3 regions of the Agarivorans aestuarii genome follow, and region 2 is predicted to be linked to each of the others. Evidence: predicted binding sites of a transcription regulator. Region 2 holds the regulator's gene; each other region holds the start of a gene.
The links. The regulator FNR, encoded in region 2, switches genes on or off when oxygen is low (the NO sensors DNR and NnrR bind a similar motif). The targets are predictions, from matches to a motif close to TTGATCTAGATCAA.
Positions count from the first base shown of each region.

Region 1 (9,907 bases), 1.1 Mb from region 2:
AAAGCCCGCTTATCTCGAACAGAATTTCAACACCAAAGATCATCAGACCCTAGTTAATATCAATGACAACCTTGCCAATTGCTTGACCACTGGCTAGGCGATCGTGCGCTGCCGCGGCATCGGCTAAGGCAAATTGTTGGCTATCAAGTACTGGTTTTAGTTCGCCAGCCTCAACAATTTTTGCCAGTGCTTCAAGGATCTTACCGTGTGCAGCTCGACCTTGGTTGTATATCATCGGTAAAAGCATAAACACAACATGTAAAGACAGGCCCTTCATGTGCACCACGGTTAAGTCTTGTTCGTGCATAGACAGCGTGGTAGTAATTTGACCGTTTAGCTTGGCCGCTTCAATTGAGTTATTGATATTGGCACCGCCCACTGAATCAAAAATCACGTCAAATCCAGCACCCTTGGTGTACTTTTCAACATAGTCTGCAACGCCTTCGGTTTTAAAGTCGATAGCTGTAGCGCCAAGCGCTGCGATGAGATCAGTTTGCTCGCCAGCAGCACCAGTTGCAAAAACCTCAGTACCAAAATGTTTAGCAAGTTGTAGTGCAACATGTCCCACGCCACCGGCGCCGCCATGAACAAGTACTTTTTGACCTGTTGTAATGCCTGCTCTAACCAAACCTTCGTAGGCGGTAATACCCACTAACGGCAGCGCAGCGGCTTCTCGCATTGAGATGTTGCTTGGCTTGTGAGCCACTAAATTCGCGTCTGCCAGCATGTATTCTGCCAACGAGCCTTGCAGTTCACCAAGACCACCAGCACAGCCGTATACTTCATCTCCAACCCTAAAGTTGTTTACGCCTTCACCAACCGCTTCAACTGTACCTGCGAAATCCATTCCCAAAACACCTGGGAGCTTAGGGTGAAATGGTAAGGCTTCACCCATGTCACGAATCATCATGTCGATGGTGTTAACACTAGACGCCGCAACCTTTATTAACAGGTGACCTGATTTAAGTTCTGGTTTGGCTATTTCTGCTGTTTCAAGTACCTTGCTGTCACCGAATGCGCGAATCACAGTTGCTTTCATGATGATGAACCTCTATCCGTTATTGTTTGTCATTGATTGGGGTTCAGTATAGGCAGCATGTTTAGTTTGATAAGAAGGACAATTACAAAATCAGTTTTAAGTTTTTGTTAATAATGAAGTGTCTCTTGGAATAGTGAGACCTATCAGGCCCTAATAACATTTTGGAAGTAGGTTTTTCAGCGACCTTACCTTAGCTGCATTATTAAATTTTTATTAACACTGATTCTGCGTTTCAGTTTCTTATCCCTGCTCAGACATAGCAGTAGACTTCTCGGCAATAAACGCCCTAGGTTGAGGAGCCTAATATGCATTATGAAGGTAAAATCTATCGTCCTTGGATGGAAGCCAAGAGTGTACTTATTCAAACCACGCTAGGTTGCAGCAATAACCAGTGTACCTTCTGTACTATGTTCGACGACAAGCGTTTTAAAGTGCGTGAGCTTGAGGCGATCTTTAAAGACATTGATGAAGCGAGATTGTTACATCGCCAGGTCGAGTCAATATTTCTTATCGACGGCAATGTAATGGCGATGCGCACCGACAAGCTGTTAAAGATCCTTGATAAAATTAAAGTGACCTTTCCTGAGCTAAAGCACTTGGCGCTGTATTCAGGCTTTAACGATTTTCGTCGTAAGAGTATGTCGGAACTAAAAGAATTGCGTTCGGCGGGGCTTACTACAGCTTATTCTGGATTAGAGTCTGGCGACCCTATCGTGTTGGAGCGGATTAAAAAGGGCATGACACGTGAGCATGCCATTAAAGGTATGGAGATGGCGCGTGAAGCTAACATTCAAGTGCTTGCCTCGTTTATTTTTGGTCTTGGTGGCAAAGAGCGTTCTGTTGAGCATGCGAAAAATACCACTAGTTTGCTTAATATTATGCGTCCAGATGCGATTGCGCCAATGGCGCTTGCTATTCAACCGGGTAGCGAGTTGGAGCGGGAGCTACACCGGGGAGAGTTTGCACTACCCACACCGCTACAGATTTTAGAAGAGGAAAAGTATTTGCTGGAAAACATGGATGATTTCCCGTGTTATTACTGGGGTGACCATGGTAACAACATAGCGTCTATGCGTGGGGTTTGGCCCGAGGTTCGCCAATCTTTCTTGCAGAATATTAATCAGCATATCGCGCATAATCCAATGGCGAAGAAAAATGCGATTGAGACCTATGCATGGTAGAAAATTGCCCATAGATTTAATCTAAAAACAATCAATATCAAGTTAATAAGCGGCTGCACTAGAGCCGCTTTTTTATTGGTTTAAATAAAGCTTAAAGTGACTTTTTAATGCTAGTTTGGCATTCACCACCACCGGTTATTTCTCAAGATATTTCTTATTAAGTGAGTTTCGGTTTGTAGTGATGAACTGCATTTTTTGTGTTCAGATTAGAAACACTTTTCGACCTTGCTGTAGCCATTCATTAATTAGGTTTCCCTTATGTTTAATCTTGAAAATAATGTTTATATTCAATCTCTTATATTATTAATCTTTTGTTTATTTAGTTTCGTTTTTTCTTTGATTGTTTAAACAATGAGCTAGGAATACTTTGTAATTAGTTATCCACGGGCTGATAACGAAACAATCATAAAATGGAAGGAACTGAATATGGCTTACCAAGGCTACACAACATTTAGCGCAAAACAAGATGACGCGATTTTATATGTCACTTTTGATTTTGGAACGGTTAACGTACAAGGTCAGGAGATGCTAGCTGACCTAAACGGTTTGGCGCTGCGTTTAGAACGCGATCGCAGTGTAAAAGTGGTGGTATTTCAATCGGCAAATCCAGAAATTTGGGTATGTCATTATGATACGGACTTGCTTAAAGACATGTCGACTGAGGCGGTATCTCGAGAAGACGCAAAACTACTCGACTTACAAGCAGTACTTGAGCGCATTAGCAAGCTGCCTCAAGCGACCATTGCGAAACTTGAAGGCTTTGCCCGTGGCGGCGGTCATGAGTTTGCCTTAGCTTGTGATATGCGCTTTGCGGCACGCGGCAAATACAAATTTATGCAAATGGAAGTGGGCATGGGCATCTTGCCATGTGGTGGCGGTGCTTCGCGTATGGCTCGCCAAGTGGGTTTGGGGCGCGCTTTAGAAATTGTATTAAGCGCGCGTGATTTTAGTGCTGACGAAGCAGAAGCTTACGGCACCATTAACAAGGCCTTAGAACCTGATGAAATTGGCCCCTATGTTGATGCGCTCGCGCAACGTATATCTAAATTCCCTGCAGAATCAATTAACGCTTGTAAGCAGATGGTGTACGAGTCAATCGATAAACCGATAGATGAAGCGCTTAGAGCAGAAGCATATTGGCTATACCAAGCTACCAGCAAAACGCCTGCTGTTAAGCGTTTCCAAATTGCCGACGAGCAGGGCTTAGAGCACGATATCGAGAACCAGCGTAACTGGGAACAGTTAGTTATGAATGTTCAAGATATTAACTAGAACAAGCTAACAAGAAAGCTCCTACGGTTTTAACTCGAAAGAGAAACGCGGAGCTTTCTTATTTCTATAGCTCATCAAGCCAAGCGCTAAAGCGAATAGTTTATTCACCCCAATCAACAAAATAAGAGGTTCACTATGCTAGGTGAAAGCCATTCATTACTGCACGAATTCCCCAAGTCTAAAGCAAGTATTTTAAGCTTAGTTAACAGCGACGAAAACTTTGCTAAAGATGCTCAGCACTACGAAAACTTAGACAATAAAATTAGAGATTTAGAACTCAGTAATTCGCCAATTGACGATCAAGCCATGCACCAGTTGAAGCACGATCGCTCCTTGCTAAAAGACTCGCTTTATCAGCGGATTTTGCAAGCGGAAACGGAACAGTAAGAGCAAATAGTTCATGGGCTCAAGCCTTAGCGCTTGAGCCTACAGGTGTGGTTAGTCTTTAAGGCGCCGGATATTCTTTGATAGCAAACGCTGGTGTTGTTACACCTTTAATATCATCAAGTTCTATGGCAAAAACGCCGCCACTTAGCGGATAATCGCGCAGCTGTTGTTCACTCATGCCTTCACGAGCGCTCACTACATATAAGGTGCTTAAGTTTGGTCCGCCAAAGGCACATTTAGTGACATTAAGCGCTGGAATGGCAATTTGCCGTTCTAGTTTTCCCTCCGGCGTATAGCGACTTACTTGAGCGCCGTTATAGTGGGCAACCCAAATGTGTTGCTCTGCGTCGATAGTGATTCCGTCGGGGTTACCAAAGCTGCGGTCAATCTTCAGCCAAGGCTCTAATGTTGATGCATCACCATCATCAGTTAACTTGCTACGAAGAATGGCAAAGTTTTCGGTATCTACAAAATAGCCGTAGCCTTGTTTATCACAGAAGGTTGGGCCATTGGTGACCCAGTATTTTTCACTCAATGAGCTAAGGCTAAGCGCTGGCGTTAAGCGGTAAAATTTTCCTGAGTCTTGTTTAATTTGGCAATCCATTGAACCTAACCAAAGATCACCATTTGGGGCAACCCAGGCATCATTAAGGCGGTTGTCTGGTAACTGAGGTTCTGGGTCGAGTAAAGGATAAACCGTTCCGTCGCGTAACAGTTTAACGCCGTCGGCATAGGTGGCGACAAAGGTGGTGCTTTCTCCGGGTATTTGGGTCGGTAAAACTGCGCTAATCATTGGCTTTTGCGACCAGCTTTGTTGTTCTCCTGAACTTGGCTGATAGCGGTGTAAAGTTTCTTTAAGAATGTCTACCCAATAGAGCGCTTGCTCTTGCTCTATCCATACAACGCCTTCGCCTAAACGCGCTTCGGCTTGCCAAATACATTCCACAGTATATTGCTTCGACATTCTTGTTCCTTTGCTACACATGCCCACTGAATGGGATTATCTCATCTCATTAAACCCTTATCGATGGTAACACTTCGTAGCTTGGGGATGTTTTGTTTCATCGGGTTTCAGCATGTTTGTGAGTTAAGGACAGGTGGAGTTACGAGGTGCTTGTAGAAGAGGGCGTTATTATTAAGAGCGCTTTAAACACTTGGCCGAACAGTTTTAGTCGGCCAAGTTGTTTTACAGGCTATTTTGCTCGCTTAATGCCAATATCTTGGTAGTTAACTTGGCTAATGGCTAAACCTTGCCAGTTACCAAAGGCTTTTGCTTGGCTTGTTTTTGCTTGATAAAAATAAGGTTGGCGCAAAGCGGCTTGCTCTGCGGGCATGGCAAAGTATAAACGGGCACTTTCGCCATTTAGTTGAGCACTAGTGAGATAGGCGACGAGTGCATGCTCGAGCGCGTGGTAATCACTTTTCCAAAGATGAATTTTGAGCCCCTGATTGGCAACCGGATAGGTGCCGCCATCTTCGGCGATAAAGCGCTCAAACCATTGTGGATAGGTATTGGCTAGGTAACGTTTAGCCTCAGGTTCAACTAAAGCTAGGCTTGCTGCCGCTTGGTTTAGCTCTGCATATTCCCACCAAATAGCTGGAGCGCCATTGGGCAAGCGACGCCATCCGCCTTCGCCTTGTTCAATAAAGGCGGCTTGCAAGGTGGCCTGAAGGCCTTGCTTACTTTGGCTAACTAGTTGCTGTTGGCCTAAATACTCGGCGGCTAACCAACTCATCCACCAAGATTTAGCCGTGTGACCAAAATCATTATGGCGGGCAGAGTCTGGTTGGTAATTATCGCCGTGCTTGGTTCCCCAAAAACGAAAATCATCGGGGCGCAGAAACTGCTGCGTGATGGTGTTAAGCAGTTTAGAAAGATCATTATCCCACTGGCTTTTGTGAGGTTCTGGTAACAATGGCGATATTAGCAACATATAGGCGTTTATTTGGTCGAGTTGCGCCACAAGCTCAACTTCTTCTCCAGTGCCGTTGGTGGATGCCGCATTTACCCAGCGCAAGCGTTGTTGTTGCTCGTCCCAATATTTATCAAATATATAATCTTTAACTTTTAGTAAGTCGTTGAGTACTGCTTTATCGCCAGTTAAGTAGTAGTAAAAGGCCATGCCTAATTGAGCGTAGGCAAGGTCTTGAGTGGTACGTTGTTTAGCTGAAAATTTTGATTGTCCGTTTTCGGTCACGCTCACTACTGAACCTTGCTCTTCTAGTAAATGCGTGCGTAAGTAGTCAACGCCAGCCTTGGCGAGTTGCAAGGCCTGCTTATCACCAGTGAGGTGAAAGATCACGCCATAAACAAAGGTGTGCCTAGCCTGCATGCGGGTGTAGCTTTCTCCCAAATGGGGCTTCATCCAGCTGGGAGCTGCGTTGAGCTCAGAACAGGGGGTAGCTTGAGTAAAAGCCGAGCCATCGTTACAACGAAAAGTTGGGAAGTTACCTATCGGTGAACCATGGGCATCTTGGTGCAGCCAAAAAGGAGCCAGCTCGTTCTCTACGCTATCAAGCCAGCGTTGGGCAGAAGGGATTTGCAAATCGCCCGCTTGGGCATTGCCGTTAGCAATTAAACACACACTGAGTAATACTCGTTTCACAGTCTATTTCCTCAAGCTAAAACGCCATCGCTTAAGAGTTTATCTGAGCATGAATAGAAAAAATCAGTGTTAGTACACAGTTTTAGGTGACTTATTGATAGATAAGATGGTTGGAAGATAGGCGATAGCAATGCGCTATCGCCTATAAGGTTTACCCGCGTTGTTTCAACTGCTTAACACTGTTTTGAACACGTCGATAAAACTTGCCTAAGTCTCTATCGGTGGCTCGTCGCTCAGCTAGGCTGGCGGCGTTAAACTGTTGCTCGCGCATTAGTTTGTGGTAGTTCACTAAGCGCCTTTCATCGAGTAAGCCCTGGCTTATGGCTTGTTGCACTTGGCAGCCGGGCTCACTGTTGTGTTGGCAATCGGCGAACTTACATTGCTCGGCGAGCTCAGTAATATCGTTGAAGGTGGCATTTACCCCTTCTTCACAATCGCTGAGTTGTAGCTCACGCATACCGGGAGTGTCTAGCAGTAAGCCGCCGTTCTCCATTAGATGCATTGAGCGCGCCGTGGTTGTGTGCCTACCTTTACTATCGGCTTCTCTAATTTCCCCTGTTTGGCTAGTTTGTTCACCTAACAGCGTATTAATAAGGGTAGATTTACCCACCCCAGAAGAGCCCATAAAGGCAACCGTTTGGCCCTGCTTACACCAAGGGTTAAGTTTGGCCACCTCGTTGGCATCCAGCGAGTTGACTGCTTCAACCATTAACATGGGATCAAGCTTTTGTGCTTGCTGGATAAAGCTGGGTACGTCGTCACAAGTATCGGCTTTAGTTAGCACCACTACTGGGTCTACTTTTGCTTCATTAGCTAAGGCCAAATAACGTTCAATACGGCTTAGATTAAAGTTATTGTTCAATGAACATACGATAAATACCGTGTCTACATTGGCGGCAATTAGCTGTAATTCTGCACGGGTACCTACTGCCTTACGGCTAAATAAGGTAGCGGGTTCGAGTTGCTTTACAAATTTAGCCTCGAGTGTATTGGCTTGCTCTAACAATAACCAGTCACCTACGGCCATTTTAGGCATATTTGGGTGAATGGTGATGCGTTGTAAGCCAAGTTCACTGGCGACCAAATATTCACTGCGGTGCTGTTCAAATACGCGCGCAGCAGTGTACGAACTTAGTTCGTCTAAATTAAGTTGTTGTTGAAAAAAGGGTTTCCATCCAAGTTGAGATAGAGAAAAAGAAATACCCATTTGAGATTACCCCAAGCACAGTTGTGCTATAAAAAGAATATAGGGGTCGTTGTTACGCCCCGGTAATAACCGGGCTGAGCAGGAGTAACAGAGTTACGCTTGTTCCTGAGCCCGAAAAGGTGTGATTACAATCATTTTGTATCCTCGCTATTGACTAAAAATCGGCTAAATAATAGCAAATGATGTGGGCGAACCCCACAATTACTTGAATAACTATTGAGACAAATCAGGTCTTGGATCTTTAAGGCTTAACAGCCACACTGTTTAAAACGATCTTATGAATAACTGCGTATAGCTTATTAAAGCTTAATTACTAACACGAGCAAGAGAAGTGGAGTAGGGTATGCATTATTTTCGACCCGCACGTGAACGCGGATCTGTTGATTTAGGTTGGCTTAAAAGCCAGCACAGTTTTTCCTTTGCCAATTATTACGACCCCAAACACATGGGGTATTCAGTATTGCGAGTTATTAATCAAGATAGTGTTGCGCCCAGTAAGGGTTTTGACACCCATCAACACAAAGATATGGAAATCATTTCCTACGTAACCCATGGCGCCGTTGAGCATAAAGATAGCATGGGTAATCGTTATCAAGTTCCTGCCGGTGATATTCAAGTCATGAGTGCAGGCACTGGGCTTAGTCATTCCGAGTTTAATTGCTCTGATGTTGATGACTTAGAGTTTTTGCAAATTTGGATTAAACCGCAGCAAACTGGTTTGGCTCCTGCCTACCAGCAAGCGCGGATTAGCCAAGGGGAATTGCTAACCCCACTTGTCACTCCTGATGGCCGTGATGGTTCGCTAATTATGAATCAAGACGCTGCTCTCTATCGCCTTGCACTTAAGCCGAATAGCCAATTTGAATTAGAAGTGATGAAAGCGTGTGGTTATTTGCATGTGGTAAGCGGTGCAGCAAACTTGCAGCAAGCTTCTGGCAGTGCTTATACGGTTAGGCCCGGCGATGGGGTAGGTGTATCAGGTGAAGAAGCCTTAAGCATAAAAACGGAAAGCTATGCCCTAGAAGCGCTTTGGTTTGATTTGCCCAGTGCCTGAACCTACAGGGGAACTTTTAATCTAAATTGGATTAAAAGTTCTCCGGCAAATTAAACGATATTGACTGATTTGGCAGCGTCAGCTGCCATATTTCTATACTTATCATTAATGTGAATTGTATCGCCGCAAATCTCACTTTCTATTCGGCAGCTTCCAAGTAATAGACTACTCTTTTAGTGAGTATTTAAGCCAAGTAGCTCTCTACTTCATGCAGTAAATCATCAGCTTAAATGCCCGTTGAAATTACACATCAGACTTGGATAAAGGAATATGCTGAGCCGAATCACCGCTGCAATTGTAGCGATATTAAGTTTACTGCTAGCTGCCAACGCTTGGTCTCAATCTCAAGTTGAAGAGTTTACTCAACAAGAAAAACAATGGATTGCTGAGAATACGGTGGTATCAGTAGCCCCCGATGCAAACTTTTACCCCTATGCATTTATTAACCTTCAAGGTGATTTTGATGGAGTGACTCGTTCGTACCTTGATGTTATTGAAGAAATTTCTGGGCTTCGTTTCGATTACACACTGGGTATGCAATGGAAAGACATGTTGCAGGGCCTAAAAAACGGCGAGTTCTCTTTGATTCCAATGATGTACTTAGATTCAGCCAAACAAGACTTTGTTAATTACTCGCATCCATTTTTGCTACATACCGAATATGTCTTTACCCAAAGCGATGTTCCTACCATTGCCAGTGTTGATGATTTAGCCGGAAAAGTGGTTGCCATTGTTGAAGGGTTTGAGCAAGTAAATTGGTTAAAAACAAACTTTCCCCAGCTAAAGTTTAAAACCTATCCAGAGCTGTCGCATACGCTACAAGCTGTGGCCGACGGCGAAGCCTACGCGGCTATTGCTGAGCTGAGTTCCGCGCTGTATATCAAAAACAAGTTGCGTTTAAGCAACATTAAAAATAACTCTGTGGTGTTGGGGCGGAAAAACATTCCTATTCATATGGGCTTGGCTAAACACTCTCCTGTATTGCTATCCATCATCGACAAATCAATCAAAAAAATAGACATCGCTACCCGCAACAAAATTCGTGGGCGTTGGTTAACAGATAGTTCGTCTCAGCAGTTGCTGCCGGGAGCATTTGGTTTTGGCCGACCACCCTACATGTATGATCAAAGTTCTGAAGTGGGCCTAGAGCTGGAAATCGTT
Region 1 covers NZ_AP023033.1:1,202,411-1,212,317, forward strand. Annotated here, with positions in the region: gene K5609_RS05555 (zinc-dependent alcohol dehydrogenase family protein) at 50-1,039, opposite strand; gene K5609_RS05560 (radical SAM protein) at 1,345-2,220, shown strand; gene K5609_RS05565 (enoyl-CoA hydratase/isomerase family protein) at 2,647-3,492, shown strand; gene K5609_RS05570 (HP1242/YdcH family protein) at 3,628-3,879, shown strand; gene K5609_RS05575 (SMP-30/gluconolactonase/LRE family protein) at 3,938-4,843, opposite strand; gene K5609_RS05580 (AGE family epimerase/isomerase) at 5,073-6,485, opposite strand; gene rsgA (ribosome small subunit-dependent GTPase A) at 6,637-7,692, opposite strand; gene K5609_RS05590 (pirin family protein) at 8,036-8,746, shown strand; gene K5609_RS05595 (response regulator) at 9,017-9,907, shown strand, end outside.
Region 1: K5609_RS05570 (HP1242/YdcH family protein) is a predicted target of FNR. The motif match lies at 3,596-3,609, and genes of this name have one in related genera.

Region 2 (9,907 bases):
GATGTACCAGTGTCCATTGCATTATTAGGCGCTTATAGTGCGTCACTGTATGCCACGGTAAACGGCACTGGTGAAGTCTATTTTGAATCGGTTTCTATGTTCACATTTTTGTTATTGCTTGGCCGTTTGCTCGAGTTGCGTGCTAGACGCAAGGCCAGTGAAACCAGCTCTAATATGCTTAAGTTAGTGCCTAAGTTGGCTATGCGGATTGATGAGTCCGGTCAACAACAAAAGGTTGCAGCGAGCCAGCTTAAACATTCAGACATCATCGTCATTTTGCCTGGCGAGGTGGTGCCAGCCGATGGACAAGTGGTGTTTGGAGAAAGTGAATTTGATGAGTCTTCACTTACTGGCGAATCACTACCTATTACTAAAAAGCACGGTGACAAGGTATTTGCCGGTACGATTAACCATGAACAAACTGTTCATTTAGAAGTAGAAGCGGTATCGCAAAATACCTTTATCGCTAATATCATGCGTTTACAAGAGCAGGCGCAAAGCGAAAAACCTAAGATAGCAACAATAGCCGATAGCGTAGCCCGCTATTTTGTTTTTGGTTTGCTGGTGATCGCCGCGCTCACCTACACCTACTGGCATTTTCATTCACCAGAAGATGCCTTTTGGATTACCCTTGCTGTTTTAGTTGCTACTTGCCCCTGCGCCTTATCGTTAGCAACACCTGCTGCATTGACAGCGGCCACCCATAAATTGTCTAAAACAGGCTTATTGGTTAAACGTGGGCACGTATTAGAAAGCCTGGCTAAAGTCACGTCAGTGGTATCTGATAAAACAGGAACACTTACCGAGGGCAAGCTACAAATTAAACACGTTAATACCCGTGATGATGTTGATGAGACGACAACGCTTAACTTGATTGGTGCTTTAGAAGCACAAAGCTCCCATCCAATTGCCAATGCCTTTAGCGAATACCAGAGCTACACGGCAAAAAATATAGAACACCATACTGGCTTAGGTTTAAGTGGAGAGGTAAAAGGCTTACAGCTCAAACTAGGTAAAGCGTCCTTTTGTGGTCAACCAGCCGAACCAAAAGCTGGAATGCTCGAACTAGTATTAATGGTCGATGATAAGTTAGCTGCCAGAGTTTATCTTTCAGATACCATCAAAAAAGACGCTGTTAGGTTTTCTCAAGGTTTAAAAACTCGAGACATCTCGCTTTCAATGTTAACTGGAGATGACTCTGCACAAGTGGAATATGTTGCAAAACAGTTACATATCACCGACATCTCCAGCGGCGCTTTACCTCAGCAAAAACTTGAAGTGGTTAGAACTAAAACGCAAAAGTCCCCTCACCTGTTAATGCTTGGCGATGGAGTAAACGACGGCCCAGTTTTGGCTGCTGCACCGCTGTCGGTTGCTATGGGTTTAGGCACCGACATCGCAAAATCTAGTGCAGACGCGGTGTTGCTCGGCAGCAAACTTACTACCTTACTTACTGCAATGGACCTTGCTAAAAAGACAAAAAAGATTATTGCGCAAAACCTCGCGTGGGCCTTGGGGTATAATGCCCTGATATTGCCCTTGGCAGTAGCAGGTATAGTTACACCCTATATGGCCGCTATTGGCATGTCGTTATCATCCCTGGCGGTACTCACTAATTCCTTAAGGTTAAACAAGCAATGAGTATTATATTTGTCTTGATCCCCATCGCCCTCATCTTTGTATGTGTAGGAATTGGTATTTTTTTCTGGGCTGTTAAAAGCGAACAATTCGAAGACTTAGACCGCCAAGGTATCAACATACTGTTTGACGATAAAAATAAGAGCAAACATGACGATGATCGCCCAAGCTGATTTTGCTGCTGCATTTATCACTGGTTTATTAGGCGCCACGCACTGCATAGCAATGTGTGGCGGCATCGCTTGCATCTTAGGGTCTCGCGCAAACAATTCCTCCAATAAGTTTTTAGTAAGTATCGGTTTTAACCTAGGCCGCATCCTAAGCTACTCGATTGCCGGTGCTATTGTTGCCGGCTCTATTCAAGCCATTAGCCAAGTTCATCGCTCGGTTTATATGTTGGTTGGTTTGCAATGGTTTGCTGCAATAATGCTCATCTTACTGGGCATCCACCTTACTCGTTGGTGGTCCATTCTTACTCCCCTAGAACAACTTGGAAAAGGTTTATGGTCAAAGGTACAACCTAGGGCAAGTAAGATGTTAGCACTACAACATCCAGTAGCCAGCCTACCTTTAGGCATGTTATGGGGTTGGCTACCTTGTGGTTTGGTATATTCAACTCTGGTATTAAGTGCTAGCCAAGCACATTGGCTAAACGGAGCAGGCGTGATGTTTAGTTTTGGTTTAGGTACATTTAGTGTGATGTTGCTGGCTGTATTACTGGGCCAACAATTGACTAAACTAATGACAAATCGAATATTACAAGTGTTTTCAGGATTGAGTGTTTTATGTCTGGGGATCTACCAAGTTGTTACATTGTTGTAGCAATAGATCTAGAAAACTTATTACATAAAGAGTAGAATTGCCTCGAACTCCTATAGCATAGTTTGAGTATGAGCATTAACCCAAAAGCTAGTCAAAGAATCCAAACTGGTGGATGTGAAATCCACTGCCAAGATTGCAGTATCGCCCAGTTATGTATCCCTTTCTCTCTTAACGAGACAGAGCTAGATCGCTTAGATAGTATTATTGAGCGTAAAAAGCCTATACAGAAAGGTGAAGAAATATTTGCTGCTGGTGATAAGTTAAAAAGCTTATACGCCATCCGCTCTGGCACAATTAAGTCCTATACCATTACCGAGCAAGGTGATGAACAAATTACCGGTTTTCATTTAGCTGGAGATTTAGTTGGTTTCGATGCCATTAATAACCAAGAACACCCTAGTTTTGCGCAAGCGCTAGAGACATCGATGGTATGTGAAATTCCGTTTGATACCATGGATGAATTGTCTGCCACCATGCCAAAATTACGCCGTCAAATGATGCGCTTAATGAGTAACGAAATTGTTGCAGACCAAGAGATGATTTTGTTACTAAGCAAGAAAAATGCTGAAGAACGCTTAGCTGCCTTTAACGGTTTATCGCAACGATTTTCTGAACGAGGCTTCTCGCCTAGAGAGTTTCGTTTAACAATGACGCGTGGTGATATCGGCAACTATTTAGGGCTAACTGTAGAAACCATCTCCCGTTTACTTGGTCGTTTCCAAAAAGCAGATATGATTGGAGTAAAAGGCAAGTATATCTCAATAACAGACCGAGACGCTCTCCGCCAACTAGCTGGTACCAAACAAAGCTAAGTATCTAATAACACTGACCTGATTTACATCAATCTATGGTAAAAAAATCTAGGTCAGTGTTAACTATCTCTAATTTATTTCCTACAAAATGAGCTAAAGTTAAGTAGCTATTCCAGACGATTCTAGGAGCTGCTTTATGATTAAGTATCGTAATATTTTGGTGGTTATCGACCCCCTTCACGACACCCAGGCGGCTTTGTCTCGTGCAGTGTTTCTTGCACAAAAAGAAGACAAGGCAAAAATCAAAGCTCTACTCACTATTTATGACTTTTCTTACGAAATGACCTCCATGCTCTCAGGCGAAGAACGTGAAGCAATGCGCTCAGGCGTTATAGAGGAGCGTAATGTTTGGTTAAATGAAGTAATTGCTGCAACAAACACCGCTGGTATAGAAATAGAAACTAAGGTAGTTTGGAATAATCGATTATACGAAAGTGTCATTGAAGAAGTACTCGACTTTGGTCACGACCTAGTGGTGAAAGCGACACACCCCCACCCAACTTTACAGTCTATTATTTTCACACCTAACGATTGGCACATTTTGCGCAAATGCCCTACGCCAGTATTGATGGTAAAAGAGCATGATTGGCCAACGGAAGGCAAGATCGTTGCTGCGATACACGCTGGTGCCGAAGACGAAGAGCATCACAAGTTAAATGAACGAATAGCAAATGAAGCAAAAGATCTAAGCAAGTTACTCGATGCTAATTTACATGTAGTTACTGCCTATCCAGCAGCTCCGGTGAATATTGCCATAGAGTTACCAGATTTTGACCCGCTTAAGTACAACAAGAACGTCATGGAGTTCCACAAAACCGCACTCAATAAGTTTGTAGAAGAACAATTTGAACAAGCGGTTACTACACATCTAGAAGAAGGCTTACCCGATGACGTTATCCCCGAGGTGGCAAACGATATAGATGCTGAAATCGTTATATTAGGCACCTCTGGCAGAAGCGGCTTTAGTGCGGCACTTATTGGTAATACAGCTGAACATGTTATTGACCAATTAGACTGTGATTTATTGGCGCTTAAACCGCAAAACTTTGTGAGTCCTTTTCAAAAATAGATAGTGCTTAACTAACGTAAAACATTGCTTAAGCAAAGCGGGGTTATATAATAGCCCCGCTTTTTTATTGGGAACACACTATGTCAGTTACAGCAAAACAACAATACAACCACAACAAACTACAAAAGCGACTTCGTCGTCATGTTGGTCAGGCAATTGCCGACTACAATATGATTGAAGATGGTGACAAGGTAATGGTTTGTTTATCTGGTGGTAAAGACAGTTATGCAATGCTAGACATACTAATGAACTTGCGTGCTCATGCCCCGATACACTTTGATATTGTTGCCGTTAATTTAGACCAAAAACAACCGGGCTTCCCAGAGCACATATTACCCGAGTACCTTGACGGCCTAGGTATTGAATACAAAATAGTAGAAGAAGATACTTACTCGATTGTTAAAGATAAGATCCCAGAAGGTAAGACAACCTGCTCGTTATGCTCGCGTTTGCGCCGTGGAATATTGTATCGAACGGCTACTGAGCTTGGCGCTACAAAAATAGCCCTTGGCCATCACCGTGACGATATTCTAGAAACGCTATTCTTAAACATGTTCCATGGCGGCAAGCTTAAAACCATGCCACCAAAACTTGTTAGCGATGATGGTAAGCATGTGGTTATTCGCCCGATGGCCTATTGCAAAGAAAGCGATATGGAAAAATATGCTGAGCTAAAATCTTTTCCTATCATCCCCTGTAACCTTTGTGGTTCACAGGAAAACCTACAACGTCAGGCAATTAAACAAATGCTAAATGACTGGGAAAAGCGATTTCCTGGTCGAATTGAATCAATGTTTAGGTCTGTTCAAAATGTTGTGCCTTCACACTTACTAGACCATCAACAGTTCGACTTTAAATCAATAACTCGTGATAGCGGGGTTATTGATGGTGGTGACATTGGCTTTGATGCTCCAGAGTTAGAAGACCAGCCAAGCCAACAAAGCCAGGCTGGTATTGTGCAAGTTGTTGAGCTTTAACCCGCTATAATCGGTGTGCGGGTTGGCCAAATTTTTTGGTTAACCCTCATCATTTGCTGTAACTCTTCAACGTAGGCTTGACCGCGTTCAGAATAACTACTCAGTTGAGTCGCGAGCTCTATCGCATTTAATTCTCCGCTAGCACGAGCTTGATTACGTTGCTGCTGGAAGCCTTTGTAAGCTGGATGACTGTTTAAATTGTTCATATAAACGCTTACAGACTCATACACACTATTAAACCTTCTTACTTCGTGATTAGCACCATCGTTACGGTTTAACGGAACCAAACCACAGCCTTTTTTATAACACCATTGACCAAATAAATTATTACCTTCGCGAGCAAATCGCGAGGTTCCCCAAGCAGATTCATTCGCCGCCTGTGCCAATACCAATGCTGGTGGAATTAAATCAACTTTAACTAACAATTGTTGTATTTGAGTGTTCGCATCCAGTGATTGCTCTACTCGATATAGTTCACCAAGTTCGTTTAAGGTTTGTTTCTGTTTGTTTGAGAGGGCTGAGCTCTTAGCTAACTTTGCGGCTATAGCTTCCACTTCTGAGCGTTGCTGTAATATTTTGCTATTGCTTGCTTCTATTAGCGGAGTAAGAAAGTTGGTAAAAGTTTGCTTCTTCTGTTGAACATTTTCTATTTCGTGCAGTGGAGGTAAATTTTGTGATTGTGCTTGCTGCTCTGGGGATTGTTCACAAGCAATCAAAAATGCTGCTAGTAATCCCGCTAAAATAATTCTTTTCAATTATTAACTCTTAGTTCTGAAGTGAGCTCACTAAGAAACTCAGGTACTAATTCGCTGGCGGGGCCGTAATAACGTTCGCCAAATTCGCTTTGCATTTCCGATGGCTCTAAGTTTAATTCAATAGTGCGCGCATCATGGCTCGCAGCTTCGTGAACAAACCCTCCGGCTGGAAAAACATGACCGGAAGTACCGATCGCCATAAATATATCACAGTGATTAAGTTGGTGATAAATTCTATCTAAACCAATTGGCATTTCGCCGAACCAAACAACATGAGGTCTAAGTCGCGTCGGAAATTGACAACAGGTGCACAACACGTCACTACCTAAGTCTTCCTTCCACACGGTTGTCTGATTACTAATTGGGCACCGTGCTTTTAGTAATTCACCGTGCATATGCAACACATTCTTACTGCCTGCTCGTTCATGTAAATTATCGATGTTTTGTGTAATAACTAGCAATTCGATGTCTTGATGCTTCTCAAGTTCTGCTAAGGCAAAGTGAGCTGGATTAGGATGAACATTGCCGTCTTGTAACTGCTTACGTCGTAGATTATAAAACTGATCAACAAAATCTGGTGAGCGTTGATATGCCTCTGGAGTGGCAACATCTTCTACTCGATGCTTTTCCCATAAGCCGTCTGCATCTCGAAATGTTTGAATACCTGATTCAGCAGAAACACCTGCCCCGGTTAAAACAATGACATTTTTTTTCATATTCATCTTCTTTTCATCTGATTCAGGTACAAGCTACTATAAATATATAATAAGACAGCATAAGACCCCATCCTACTTAAGTTGTAACAGTGTTCATCACGCAGCCTTTTAACTAAGTATTAACATACTAGCTAGTAGGAATTTCGACATAAACTAAAATATCTAGTTTCTACTTCCATTGTGACATTCAAAATCAAACTTTTGCGGCATATCTCGCTTTTAACACTTTTAAGGTAACTAAATCAGGGAATTATCATCAGCTGTGCTAATCTTGATCTAGCGCAATAAAAACTTGATAAGCCAGAATGTCTACCGGCTTGATACTATATTCATATATATTGAATAGTTTTGCGCTAGTGGTCAGTTATTCGGCATTCTACCGCGATTACGGTGTTACAATAATGTTGACACCCAATATTTGAATGTTTATGTTGTTATTGGCTCAAATTAGCACTCAAGCAAATTATTCGAGTGATATACCCCACAATAGAAGACAAACTGTACAGGGAAGAAAACATGTTAAAAAACACGCATATTAAAGCTGCTGTTGCTGCTGTTGCACTAGCCTTTGCTGCTAACGCAAGCGCTGCTGAAGGAACGTTAGACAATGTGAAAAGTAAAGGTTTCTTACAATGTGGCGTTAGTACTGGCTTGCCAGGTTTTTCAAACCCAGATGCTGACGGCAACTGGCAAGGTCTTGATGTAGACGTATGTCGCGCAGTAGCTGCGGCCGTTTTAGGTGACGCATCTAAGGTTAAATATACTCCCCTTACCGCCAAAGAGCGCTTCACTGCACTTCAATCAGGCGAAATTGATATCCTTTCTCGTAACACTACTTGGACGCTAACACGTGATAGTTCACTAGGTTTGAACTTTGCCGGTGTTAACTACTATGACGGCCAAGGTTTCATGGTAAGTAAAGAGCTGGGTGTTTCTTCAGCTAAAGAATTAGATGGTGCAGCTGTTTGTATCCAATCTGGTACTACCACTGAACTAAACCTAGCGGATTACTTCCGTGAGCACGGTATGAAATACACTCCAGTAGTATTTGATACTTCAGACCAAACAGTTAAAGGTTTTGAAGCAGGCCGTTGTGACGTTCTAACTTCAGACCAATCTCAGCTTTATGCTCTACGCATTAAGCTAGCTAAACCAGATAGCGCGATGGTTTTACCTGAAATCATTTCTAAAGAGCCTCTAGGTCCTGTTGTTCGTCAAGGTGATGACCAATGGTTAAACATTGTTAAGTGGTCTCTATTTGCAATGATCAATGCAGAAGAATATGGCCTAACTTCAGCTAACGCAGATGACATGCTTAAGTCAACTAACCCTAACGTTCGTCGTATCTTAGGTTTAGAAGGTCCTAAAGGTAAAGGTTTAGGTCTTGATGACAAATGGGGCTACAACATTGTCAAGCAAGTTGGTAGCTACGGCGAGTCTTTTGAGAAGAACGTAGGTACAAGCTCTCCACTAGGTATTGCGCGCGGTGTAAACGCCCTGTGGAATGACGGTGGCTTCCAATACGCTCCACCAATTCGTTAATTTCTACCTTATTAGAGCAGGGCTTGCCCTGCTCTCTTCGTTTTAATCCTACATTACTAGGTTACATTATATGGCTGCTCATCCTTCTTCAAAGGATAACTCAGCAAATAGTCTTCGTAAGATCTGGTTTGATCCCAACGTAAGAGCGCTAGTTTTCCAAATTATTGTCGTTATCGGTGTTATTGGTTTCTTTTATTACATCATCAGTAACGCGCTTTTCAACTTAGAACAACGTGGCATTACCACTGGTTTTGGTTTCATGAACCAAACAGCGGGCTTCGGCATTATTCAGTCTTTAGTCGAATACGACGAGAGCCACACTTTTGGTCGAACTTTCGTTGTTGGACTATTAAATACAATTTTAATATCAGCATTAGGTATCATTTTCGCAACCATACTCGGTTTTATTATGGGTGTGGCTCGTTTATCTAATAACTGGCTAATTTCAAAAGTTGCCACGGTTTACATTGAAACCATGCGTAACATTCCTTTATTACTTCAAATATTCTTTTGGTACTTTGCAGTACTGCGGGCTTTACCAAGCCCCAGACAAAGCGCGCACATAGGCGAAGCGGTTTTCCTCAACGTACGCGGTTTATATATGCCAAGTCCGGTGATGGAAGCGGGTTCTAACATAGTGGTGTTTGCTTTTATCGCTGCCATTATCGGTTCGTTCATTATCGCTAAGTGGGCTAAGAAGCGCCAAATGGCTACTGGTCAGCCATTTCCAGTGTTTTCGGTATCAGCGGGTTTAATTGTATTACTGCCATTGTTAGTGTTTTTTGTAATGGGCATGCCTATTTCTTTGGATTACCCTGCGCTTAAAGGTTTTAACTTCCAAGGGGGGATGGTGATAATTCCGGAGCTAGCAGCATTGCTTGTTGCCTTAACCACCTACACTGCCGCCTTTATAGCCGAGATTGTACGATCTGGTATTTTGGCTGTGAGTAAGGGGCAAAGTGAAGCTGCGGAATCTCTTGGTTTAACCCGTACCCAAGCGCTAAAATTGGTGATTATTCCTCAGGCTATGCGCGTAATCATCCCGCCGCTTACCAGCCAATACTTAAACCTTACTAAAAACTCATCCTTAGCGACGGCGATTGGTTATCCTGATTTAGTGTCCGTATTTATGGGGACAACCCTTAACCAGACCGGACAAGCTATTGAGGTAATAGCCCTAACCATGGCTGTTTACTTAACCATCAGTATTACAACCTCAATCTTGATGAATATTTACAACAAAAAAATGGCTTTAGTGGAGCGTTAATATGTCAGAGCATCAATTTAAACCTGATTTAGCTCCACCTAACCTCTCCGTAGGCTTTGTCGGTTGGCTAAAGAAAAACTTGTTTTCTTCATGGATAAACAGCTTTTTTACCCTGTTTATTCTTTACCTAATCGTTCCGCCACTAGTATCAGCATTCCAATGGGTGATCTTAGAGGCAGATTGGATTGGTGATAGTCGAGATGCCTGTACCAGTGATGGCGCATGTTGGGTGTTTGTAGCAGATCGTTTCTCTCAGCTTATTTATGGCTTTTACCCTTCTGCTGAGCGCTGGAGAGTAAATATAGTCTT
Region 2 covers NZ_AP023033.1:2,323,512-2,333,418, forward strand. Annotated here, with positions in the region: gene K5609_RS10840 (heavy metal translocating P-type ATPase) at 1-1,641, shown strand, start outside; gene ccoS (cbb3-type cytochrome oxidase assembly protein CcoS) at 1,638-1,811, shown strand; gene K5609_RS10850 (sulfite exporter TauE/SafE family protein) at 1,789-2,460, shown strand; gene fnr (fumarate/nitrate reduction transcriptional regulator Fnr) at 2,529-3,272, shown strand; gene uspE (universal stress protein UspE) at 3,409-4,341, shown strand; gene ttcA (tRNA 2-thiocytidine(32) synthetase TtcA) at 4,422-5,318, shown strand; gene K5609_RS10870 (glucosaminidase domain-containing protein) at 5,315-6,073, opposite strand; gene cobB (Sir2 family NAD+-dependent deacetylase) at 6,070-6,789, opposite strand; gene K5609_RS10880 (amino acid ABC transporter substrate-binding protein) at 7,306-8,331, shown strand; gene K5609_RS10885 (amino acid ABC transporter permease) at 8,402-9,598, shown strand; gene K5609_RS10890 (amino acid ABC transporter permease) at 9,600-9,907, shown strand, end outside.

Region 3 (9,907 bases), 860 kb from region 2:
AGCATAGCCCAAGGTTGCGACGTTTGGGTAAGTGATAGCTACGGCCACGCCTTAGAACTTAACAAGCCAACCAGCTGCTTTATGAACCTAAAAGGCGTACTCTTTGCCAGTAATTCAAGCTTAGCGAAACAAGTACTGGCCTTAGAGTTAAACCAACGGTTTAGTGATGTTTAGTTACCCTAAGAAACCCAGCAGGCTAAATATCATTAAGATTAAATACGCTTTCTACACGCCAGCACTAACAGCATAGAGTCAAATAAGATGCCAGACCCAAACTTGAAAAAAGTAGTCAGCTTTGCAAGGCCACAGGAACTCTGTAAGTGGCTTCAAGAACATCACGCCACAGAAAGTGAACTATGGATAAACATATTCAAAAAACACACCGGCACGCCAAGTGTTACTTGGGATGATGTAGTGGTTGAGTCTTTGTGTTGGGGCTGGATTGACGGGATTAAAAAGTCTGTTGATGAACAGAGTTATTTACAAAGAATCACACCTAGAAAACCTCGTAGCAACTGGTCAAAAAGAAACCGCCAGCATGTCGAGCGTTTAATTCAAGAAGGCCGAATGACTCCCTTCGGTTTGTTACATGTTGATGCAGCTAAAGCTGATGGAAGGTGGAAAAATGCCTATTCGGTGAGTGAAATGGAAGTCCCCAAAGACTTCCTCGCCGCGCTAGAGCTCGAGCCTAATGCGCAACAGTTTTTTGCCAGCTTAACTAAGTCAAATCGCTATGTTATTGCCCACGGCTTGCTGAGTGCTAAAAGGCCCGAAACCAGACAAAAGCGCTTTGCTAAATACTTAGATTTACTCGCTCGTAACGAAAAGCCGACTTAGCTTTTGGTGTCTGGTTTTAATCAAGCTGAATATTAGAGGGGGTTTTCTTGGAACTAGATAAAACCATATCGAAGTTATTTTTAGCCAACGATGACAGCTGGCTGAAACATGCCAACCCTTGGTCGGTGTGGAGCAGGTTTGCAACCCTGCCATTTATTATATTAAGCATTTGGTCACGAGTTTGGATAGGCTGGTACTGTCTAATTCCAATATCCATGCTTATGGTTTGGCTATGGCTCAATCCAACCTTATTTGCCAAACCCAAGAATTACGACAACTGGGCAGCCAAAGCGGTTTTAGGCGAGCGGATATTAATGAAACGCAAACAGCACCCTATTCCCCGCTCTCACGCCAAGGCCGTAATTATCCTAAATACCTTACAGTGTTTAAGTGGATTAGTGTTGATTTATGGCTTGTGGAGCTTAAACCTAAACTTCACATTGCAAGGCGTCATCTACATCTATTTAACTAAAATGTGGTTTTTAGATCGGATGGTTTGGCTATACGAATCAAGCAGTTCTGCTCAATAGGCTTTGGCGATTCGCCTTGCTCTAGACTAAGGGACAAAATCCACTCACAAAAAAGCCAGGGCTAGCCTGGCTTTTTATCAACGAGTTAAAGCAACTACACAGAGGTATGTAAACAGCTTACCGAGTGCTCATCACTCCCCACTAAACCCGGTTTAGTGTTAGCACATTGCTCTGTGGCAATGGGGCAACGGGTGCGGAATACACAGCCCGATGGCGGATTGATGGGAGAAGGTAAATCCCCTTCCAACAACTCGATGGTTTTGTTGCGCTCCAAATCTGGATCTGGAATAGGCACCGCCGACATTAAGGCTTTGGTATATGGGTGAGTAGGTTTATCAAACAAGGCCTTAGCCGTGCCTAATTCAACCGAGTTACCCAAGTACATTACCAATACTCTGTCTGAGATGTGTTTAACTACCGAAAGGTCGTGAGCGATGAAAATAAGGCTTAAGCCCATTTCCGCCTGTAGCTCTTTAAGTAGGTTAACCACCTGCGCCTGGATCGATACATCCAGTGCAGATACTGGCTCATCACAGATAATCATCTTAGGCTTTAGAATTAAGGCGCGCGCAATACCAATACGCTGACACTGACCACCAGAGAACTCATGCGGATAACGGTTAATAACGTTAGGCAATAATCCGACTTTGGTCATCATCTCTTTTACTTGCTGCTTTACTTCTGCTTTGCTCAGTTTGGGGTAAAAGGTTTGTAAGGGCTCGGCGATAATGTCGCCTACTGTCATGCGCGGGTTCAAAGACGCCAGCGGATCTTGGAAGATCATCTGAATTTCTTTACGTTTTTCACGCAGTTTTTTGTGTGGCAAACTAGTTAAGTCTTGACCTAACCACACCACTTTACCGGCCTCGGCTGGCACTAAGCCAATCACCGCACGAGCAAAAGTAGATTTACCACAACCAGACTCACCAACAACGCCCAAGGTTTCACCTTGATATAGTTTTAGTGATACGCCGTCTACCGCTTTTAAAGTAGCTGCAGGCGCCCAAGGTAAACCTTTGTTGTTCTTAATTTTGAAATAGACTTTTAAATCCACCACATCAAGCAATAAGGCTTTATCACTCATCTTACTGGCCTCCGCTTAAGTGGAAATCATTGTGGCAAGCACGCTGACGCTCGTTAGCAAAAGTGCTTAATTCAGGTGTTTGCTGGCGACAGTGATCGCTTACTCTATGGCAACGTTCTTGGAACGGACAGCCCTGTGGAAGCTTAAGCAAGTTAGGAGGATTACCCGGAATAGTAGGTAATATTTCGCCTTCGGTATCTAAACGCGGAATAGCTTTGAGCAAGCCTTCGGTATAAGGGTGACTTGGTTGGTAAAATACATCTTTAGCAGTGCCGTATTCCATGGTGCGGCCTGCGTACATCACCAATACTTTGTCACAAATACCTGCTACTACACCCAGATCGTGGGTAATCATAATAATAGCGGTATTAAACTCACTTTTAAGCTCGTTAAGCAAAGTCATGATTTGCGCTTGCACGGTTACATCTAAAGCAGTGGTTGGCTCGTCGGCAATTAATAGCTGCGGCTTACACAACAAGGCCATGGCAATCATTACTCGCTGGCGCATACCACCAGAAAACTCGTGCGGATACATGGCCATGCGCTTTTCAGCTTCTGGCATTTTAACTGCGTCCAGCATACGCACGGCTTCAACATGGGCTTCACGATTGCTCATGCCCTTGTGTAAACGCAATACCTCTTTTAACTGCTCACCGACTTTCATGTAGGGGTTTAGCGAAGTCATTGGATCTTGGAAAATCATCGAGATTTTCTCGGCGCGTATGGCGTTTAGCTGTTGCTCTGGTAAGTTAAGTACCTGCTGGCCGTTAAACAAAGCTTCGCCGCTAATAGTACCGTTTTTTGCCAGTAAGCCCATTAAGGCAAAAGCGGTTTGGCTTTTACCTGAACCTGATTCACCAACAATACCCAAGGTTTGCCCTGCTTCCAGTGAAAAAGTTAAATCGTTCACTGCGGTTACGCTGCCTTCGGGGGTAGAAAACTCTACACGAAGGTCTTTCACATTTAATAAACTCATTACTCTGCCCCAGCCTTAGCGATCTTTTGGATCTAAGGCATCACGTAAACCGTCGCCTACATAGTTAAAACTAAACAGTGTGACCACCATAAATGCAGCTGGATATAATAGCTGCCAAATGGCAATTTCCATGGTTTGTGAGCCGTCTTGCAACAAGGCTCCCCACGAGGTCATTGGCTCTTGTACACCTAAACCTAAGAAGCTTAGAAACGATTCTGTAAGAATCATTTGTGGTACTAGCAGCGTGGCATATACCGCAACAATACCTAATACATTAGGCACAATATGGCGAGTAATAATTTTCCATTTGGATACCCCACACACTTCGGCCGCTTCAATAAACTCTTTGTTTTTAAGACTTAAGGTTTGACCACGAACAATACGCGCCATGTCTAACCAAGACACTGCGCCAATGGCAACAAACACCAAGAAAATATTGCGGCCAAAAAAGGTCACCAGCAAAATTACAAAAAACATGAATGGAATGCCGTAGAGGATCTCTAGCAAACGCATCATTACTCTGTCTACTGTGCCGCCTAAAAAGCCCGAAGTAGCGCCATACAGCGTACCAATAAGTACCGCGACAAAAGCGCCCATCACACCTACCAGCAACGAGATTTGTCCGCCCAACAAGGTACGAACAAACATATCTCGACCTAAAGAGTCGGTGCCAAAATAGTGGCCACTTTCAATAGATGGTCCATGGTGCATGGCACCCCAGTCAGTGTCGTCAAAGGCAAACTCACTAAGATGAGAGCCAAACATCACTAGCAAAGTGATGAATACCAATATGCCTAAACTTACCATCGCTGCGCGGTTACGCATGAAGCGCATTCGCGCATCTTGCCACAAGCTGCGACCTTCAATTTCTAACTTATCTGCGAATTCGCTAATAGCGTCGCTGTTCTGTTTATTATCTAACATGGCAGCCTCCTTAGTAGCGAATTTTCGGGTCGATGAAGGCATACAAGATGTCTACAATCGCATTGAAAATAATAGTAAAACTACCGATTAGAATGGTTAAACCCAATACTAAAGAGTAGTCGCGGTTAAGTGCGCCATTCACAAACAACTTACCAAAACCTGGTAAGCCAAAAATGGTCTCAATCACCACCGAGCCGGTAATAATGCCCACAAAGGCTGGGCCCATGTAAGATACTACGGGCAGTAAAGCTGGGCGCAGCGCATGGCGGACAATAATGTAGCGATATGGCAAACCTTTGGCTTTGGCGGTGCGGATAAAATTGGAGCTTAATACTTCAATCATGCTACCGCGCATAATCCGCGCAAACGAGGCCACGTAAAGCAACGACATACCTAACATGGGTAGAATGATGTATTGCCACTGCCCCCCATTCCAGCCACCTGCGGGTAACCATTGCAACTTAATTGCAAAGATATAAACCAAGGTGGGCGCTAACACAAAGGAGGGCATCACCACCCCGGCCATTGCCGTGGACATAATGCTAAAGTCCATCCAGGTGTTTTGTTTTAGTGCTGCTAGCGTGCCTACAGACACCCCCATCAACACTGTAAAGATAAAGGCAATAGAGCCAATTTTTGCTGACACCGGCAGGGCTTGCGCCACAAGTTCATTCACGGTGTAGTCTTTGTATTTAAATGATGGCCCAAGATCGCCTTGTGCCAAGTTGCCTAAGTAGGAGAAGTATTGCTCCAGTACTGGTTTATCCAAACCGTACTTAGCCTCGATATTGGCTAAGACTTCAGGCGGAAGTGAGCGCTCACCAGAGAATGGACTTCCCGGGGCAAAACGCATCATAAAGAAGGTGATAGTAATCAATACCAATAGCGTAGGTATTGCTTCTAGCATTCGTTTTAAGATGAACTTAATCATTCGATTTTCCAGCTTATGTTTATTGCTGTAATTGAATTAGCGTAGCTAACAACAAAATAAGGCACCTTAAGCATAAGGTGCCTTACAAAAGACCATCAACTATTTGGCAATAATGTATAGATCTTTAGTGTAAATTTTGTCTTCGGCGTTGTTCATTGGGTAGCCACCAACTGTTGGCTTAACCAAACGCGCATTTACGTAGTGGTAGATTGGAGCAAGCGGCATGTCTTGAGCAAGTTGTGCCTCTGCTTGGCGGTAGTTATCGCCACGAACAGCATCATCAACCGCTGTCATAGCTGCATTCATAAAGCCATCATAAGCTGGGCTGTTGTAGAACTGATCGTTATTACCGTTGTTGCTCTGCATTAACGATAGGAAGGTTGAGGCTTCGTTGTAATCACCACACCAGCCGGCACGGGTTACATCGTAGTTACCGTTACGGCGGTTATCTAGGAAGGTTTTCCATTCTTGGTTTTCTAGGTTTACTTTGACACCAAGGGTTTTCTTCCACATAGAAGCTACTGCAATAGCGATCTTCTTGTGGTTTTCACTGGTGTTGTACAACAAGGTAAACTCTAACGGTTTGTCTTTACCGTAACCTACTTCGGCTAGTAGCTCAGCAGCTTTTGCATTACGCTCTTTTTGCGACCAAGTAGCGTAATCTGGGGTATCTACTTGTAGGCCAGCCACTTTTTGGTGTGCAAAGTTGTAAGCAGGTAGCTCACCTTTACCCACGATAAACTTAGCTACTGCGTCACGGTCAATGGCGTAAGACAACGCTTTACGTACGCGAACATCATCAAATGGTGCTTTTTTGTTGTTAAAGCCGTAGTAGTAAGAACATAAGTAAGGCGTTACTTTTAACGAATCTGGCTGCTCTTTTTGCATGCGCTTAAAGTGCTCGTTAGCCATTTCGTAAGTCATGTCAATTTCGCCCGCTAGGAAGCGGTTCATGTCAGTAACTTGGTTTTCAATTGGTAGGTAAGTCACTTTGTTGATAACGGTTTTGTCGTTATCCCAGTAGTTTTCGTTACGCTCCATAACGATTTTTTCATTCACTACCCATTCAGCTACTTTGTAAGCACCGTTACCCACAAAATTCGCTGGTAAAGTCCACTTATCGCCAAACTTTTCAACAGTAGCTTTGTGCACTGGCTTCAGCGTTGTGTGCGACGTCATCGCAACAAAGTATGGCAGGGCTTGCTCTAGTTTAATTTCTAAGGTGTAGTCATCAAGAGCTTTAACTGCTAATTCAGAGGCGTCTTTCTTACCATTGATAATGTCTGCAGCATTTACCATGGTGGTCATTTCTAGATACCACGAATAAGGCGCTGCGGTTTTTGGATCAACCGCGCGTTTGAAACTATATTCAAAATCGTGGGCGGTTAATGCATCGCCATTAGACCATTTTGCATCTTTGCGAAGGTGAAATACGAAGGTAAGGTTATCTTCAGTTTCCCAAGATTCTGCTACGCCAGGTACTAAGTTGCCATCGCCGTCTTGGTTTACTAAACCTTCAAGTAGTTCACGAATCACGTTGGATTCTGGCACACCTTCGGTTTTGTGAGGGTCTAAAGAAGCAGGCTCGGTGCCGTTACCACGTACTAATTCCTGTACAGGGGCAAGTTTAACGCCAGCTGGAACATCAGCAGCAAAAGAGGCAGTGGTGAAAGAACTCAGGATAGCAGCACTAACTAGGCTGGCAGCTAAAGTTTTAGCAGTTTTCATTTTCATCTCCATATTGACACATTTGGCTATAAATAGGCCGTTTGTGAAATTTCCATTCACTTTACATGAATATTAAATCAGTACAATATTCTAATAAAACGCATATCAACGCCAGATGCTACACCCGAATTTAAAAAACAACAAATAATAAGTTACCTTTCACAGCTCGATCAGCGCGATTATTCTCGAAAACAAATAGATTTTTATTGTTAAACCACTAGGTTAAGCTAACCTCTAATAAATTGTTAATAATGATCAGTAATCGTCAGCTTACCTTTAGCTTTAAGCCTTTTGTATTACAAAAGAATATGGTAAAAATTACAACAACTGTTCAAAAATTACACCAATTACTAAATAAAGCTGTAATTATTTAGTGATTTTTTTACATTTGTAACTTAGCAACACATGATCTGGATCAAGTGGTACCACTAAAGGGCTATTATAATCGCTGGTGAAAGTTAATTACTAAACCACTAAAGCGGCTGTAACGGCCCTCGATTTACGGATAAATAAAACAGTATCGGTTTACTAATTAGTTTTAGTTTAAATGAGGAGAACAGGATGCCTGTAGGTAATATTGATGAGTTAAACGCAATGGTTGCTCGAGTAAAGGCAGCGCAAGCTGAATTTGCATCTTACGACCAAGAACAAGTGGACAAAATTTTCCGCGCCGCGTCACTCGCTGCTTCTACAGCACGTATTGAACTAGCTCGTATGGCGGCTGAAGAGTCTGGCATGGGCATAATGGAAGATAAAGTGATCAAAAACCACTTTGCTTCTGAGTTCATTTATAACAAATACAAAGATACTTTAACTTGTGGCGTTATCGAACGTAACGACGAAGGCGGTACTATTACTATCGCTGAGCCAGTAGGCATTGTTTGTGCAATCGTTCCAACCACTAACCCAACTTCTACCGCTATCTTTAAAGCGCTAATCAGCCTTAAAACGCGTAACGGTTGTATCTTCTCTCCGCACCCACGTGCCAAGAACTCAACCAACTTTGCGGCTCAATTAGTATTAGACGCTGCAATTAAAGCTGGTGCGCCTAAAGACATCATTGGCTGGATTGATACTCCTTCTGTTGAATTGTCTAACGCATTAATGAAGCACGACGACATTTCTCTTATCCTTGCAACTGGTGGTCCAGGCATGGTTAAAGCAGCTTACTCTTCTGGTAAGCCTGCAATTGGCGTTGGTGCTGGTAACACGCCGGTAGTTATTGATGAAACTGCAGATGTTAAACGTGCTGTATCTTCTATCTTAATGTCTAAGACTTTTGATAACGGCGTTATCTGTGCTTCTGAGCAAGCGGCTATCATCGTTGAATCTAAGTACGACGAAGTAATGGCACGTTTTGCGAAATACGGTGCAGCAGTACTAAGCAAGTCTGACGCAGATAAAGTACGTAAAGTATTGCTAATCAACGGTGCGCTTAACGCGAAAATCGTTGGCCAACCAGCATACAAAATTGCTGAGCTAGCTGGTGTAACAGTACCAAAAGCAACTAAAATCCTTATCGGTGAAGGCTTAGAAGCGTCTTACGATGACGAGTTTGCTCACGAGAAACTATCTCCTACTCTAGGTGTGTTCAAAGCGAAAGACTTTGAAGACGCGGTTCGCCAAGCTGGCATCGTGTTAGACATCGGTGGTGTTGGTCACACGTCTGTACTTTACACTGACCAAGATGCTAACGCTGACCGTATCGCTTACTTTGGCGACAAAATGAAGACTGCTCGTATTCTTGTGAATACCCCTTCTTCACACGGTGGTATTGGTGACCTTTACAACTTCGAACTAGCACCTTCTCTAACTCTAGGTTGTGGTTCATGGGGTGGTAACGCGATTTCTGAAAACGTGGGTCCAAAACACCTAATCAATAAGAAAATTGTTGCGAAGCGAGCTGAGAACATGTTGTGGCATAAACTACCTAAGTCAATCTACTTCCGTCGTGGTTCATTACCAATCGCAATGGACGACCTAGACGGCAAGAAACGTGCAATGGTTGTTACTGATAACTTCCTATTCAACAACGGTTACATAGACGACCTACGTGCCATCCTTAAAGACAAAGGTATGGAAGTGGAAGTATTCCACGACGTAGAAGCCGATCCTACTCTGTCTATTGTTGAGAAAGGCGCACAAGCTTGTCACAACTACCAGCCAGACGTAATTCTTGCTGTTGGTGGTGGTTCTCCGATGGACGCTGCGAAAATCATGTGGGTAATGTACGAGCACCCAGAAACTGATTTCGAAGACCTATCAATGCGCTTTATGGACATCCGTAAACGTATTTACAAGTTCCCTAAAATGGGTTCAAAAGCTGAGCTAGTATGTATTACTACTACTTCAGGTACGGGTTCAGAAGTAACACCTTTTGCTGTTGTAACTGACGATAAGACTGGCCAGAAGTACCCATTAGCTGATTACGAACTAACGCCTAACATGGCTGTTGTTGATGCTAACCTAGTAATGGATATGCCTAAGTCACTATGTGCCTTCGGTGGTTACGATGCGGTTACTCACGCTATGGAAGCTTACGTTTCTGTTCTAGCGAACGAATACTCAGACGGTCAAGCTCTACAAGCGCTTAAGATGCTTAAAGAATACTTACCAAGCTCTTACAAAAACGGTAAAGCTGACCCTGTAGCTCGTGAGAAAGTACACAATGCTGCTACTATCGCTGGTATCGCGTTTGCTAACTCTTTCCTAGGTGTTTGTCACTCAATGGCTCACAAACTAGGTGCTGAGTTCCACGTACCACACGGTTTAGCTAACGCATTATTGCTAACTAACGTTATTCGTTACAACGCAACTAACACGCCAACTAAACAAACTGCGTTCTCTCAGTACGACCGTCCTAAAGCACGTGCTCGTTACGCTGAAGTTGCTGAGCA
Region 3 covers NZ_AP023033.1:1,467,097-1,477,003, reverse strand. Annotated here, with positions in the region: gene K5609_RS06920 (inositol monophosphatase family protein) at 1-174, shown strand, start outside; gene K5609_RS06915 (YdeI/OmpD-associated family protein) at 262-837, shown strand; gene K5609_RS06910 (DUF6653 family protein) at 885-1,367, shown strand; gene oppF (murein tripeptide/oligopeptide ABC transporter ATP binding protein OppF) at 1,462-2,451, opposite strand; gene oppD (oligopeptide ABC transporter ATP-binding protein OppD) at 2,453-3,427, opposite strand; gene oppC (oligopeptide ABC transporter permease OppC) at 3,443-4,351, opposite strand; gene oppB (oligopeptide ABC transporter permease OppB) at 4,362-5,282, opposite strand; gene K5609_RS06885 (ABC transporter substrate-binding protein) at 5,382-7,010, opposite strand; gene adhE (bifunctional acetaldehyde-CoA/alcohol dehydrogenase) at 7,572-9,907, shown strand, end outside.
Region 3: adhE (bifunctional acetaldehyde-CoA/alcohol dehydrogenase) is a predicted target of FNR. The motif match lies at 7,416-7,429, and genes of this name have one in related genera.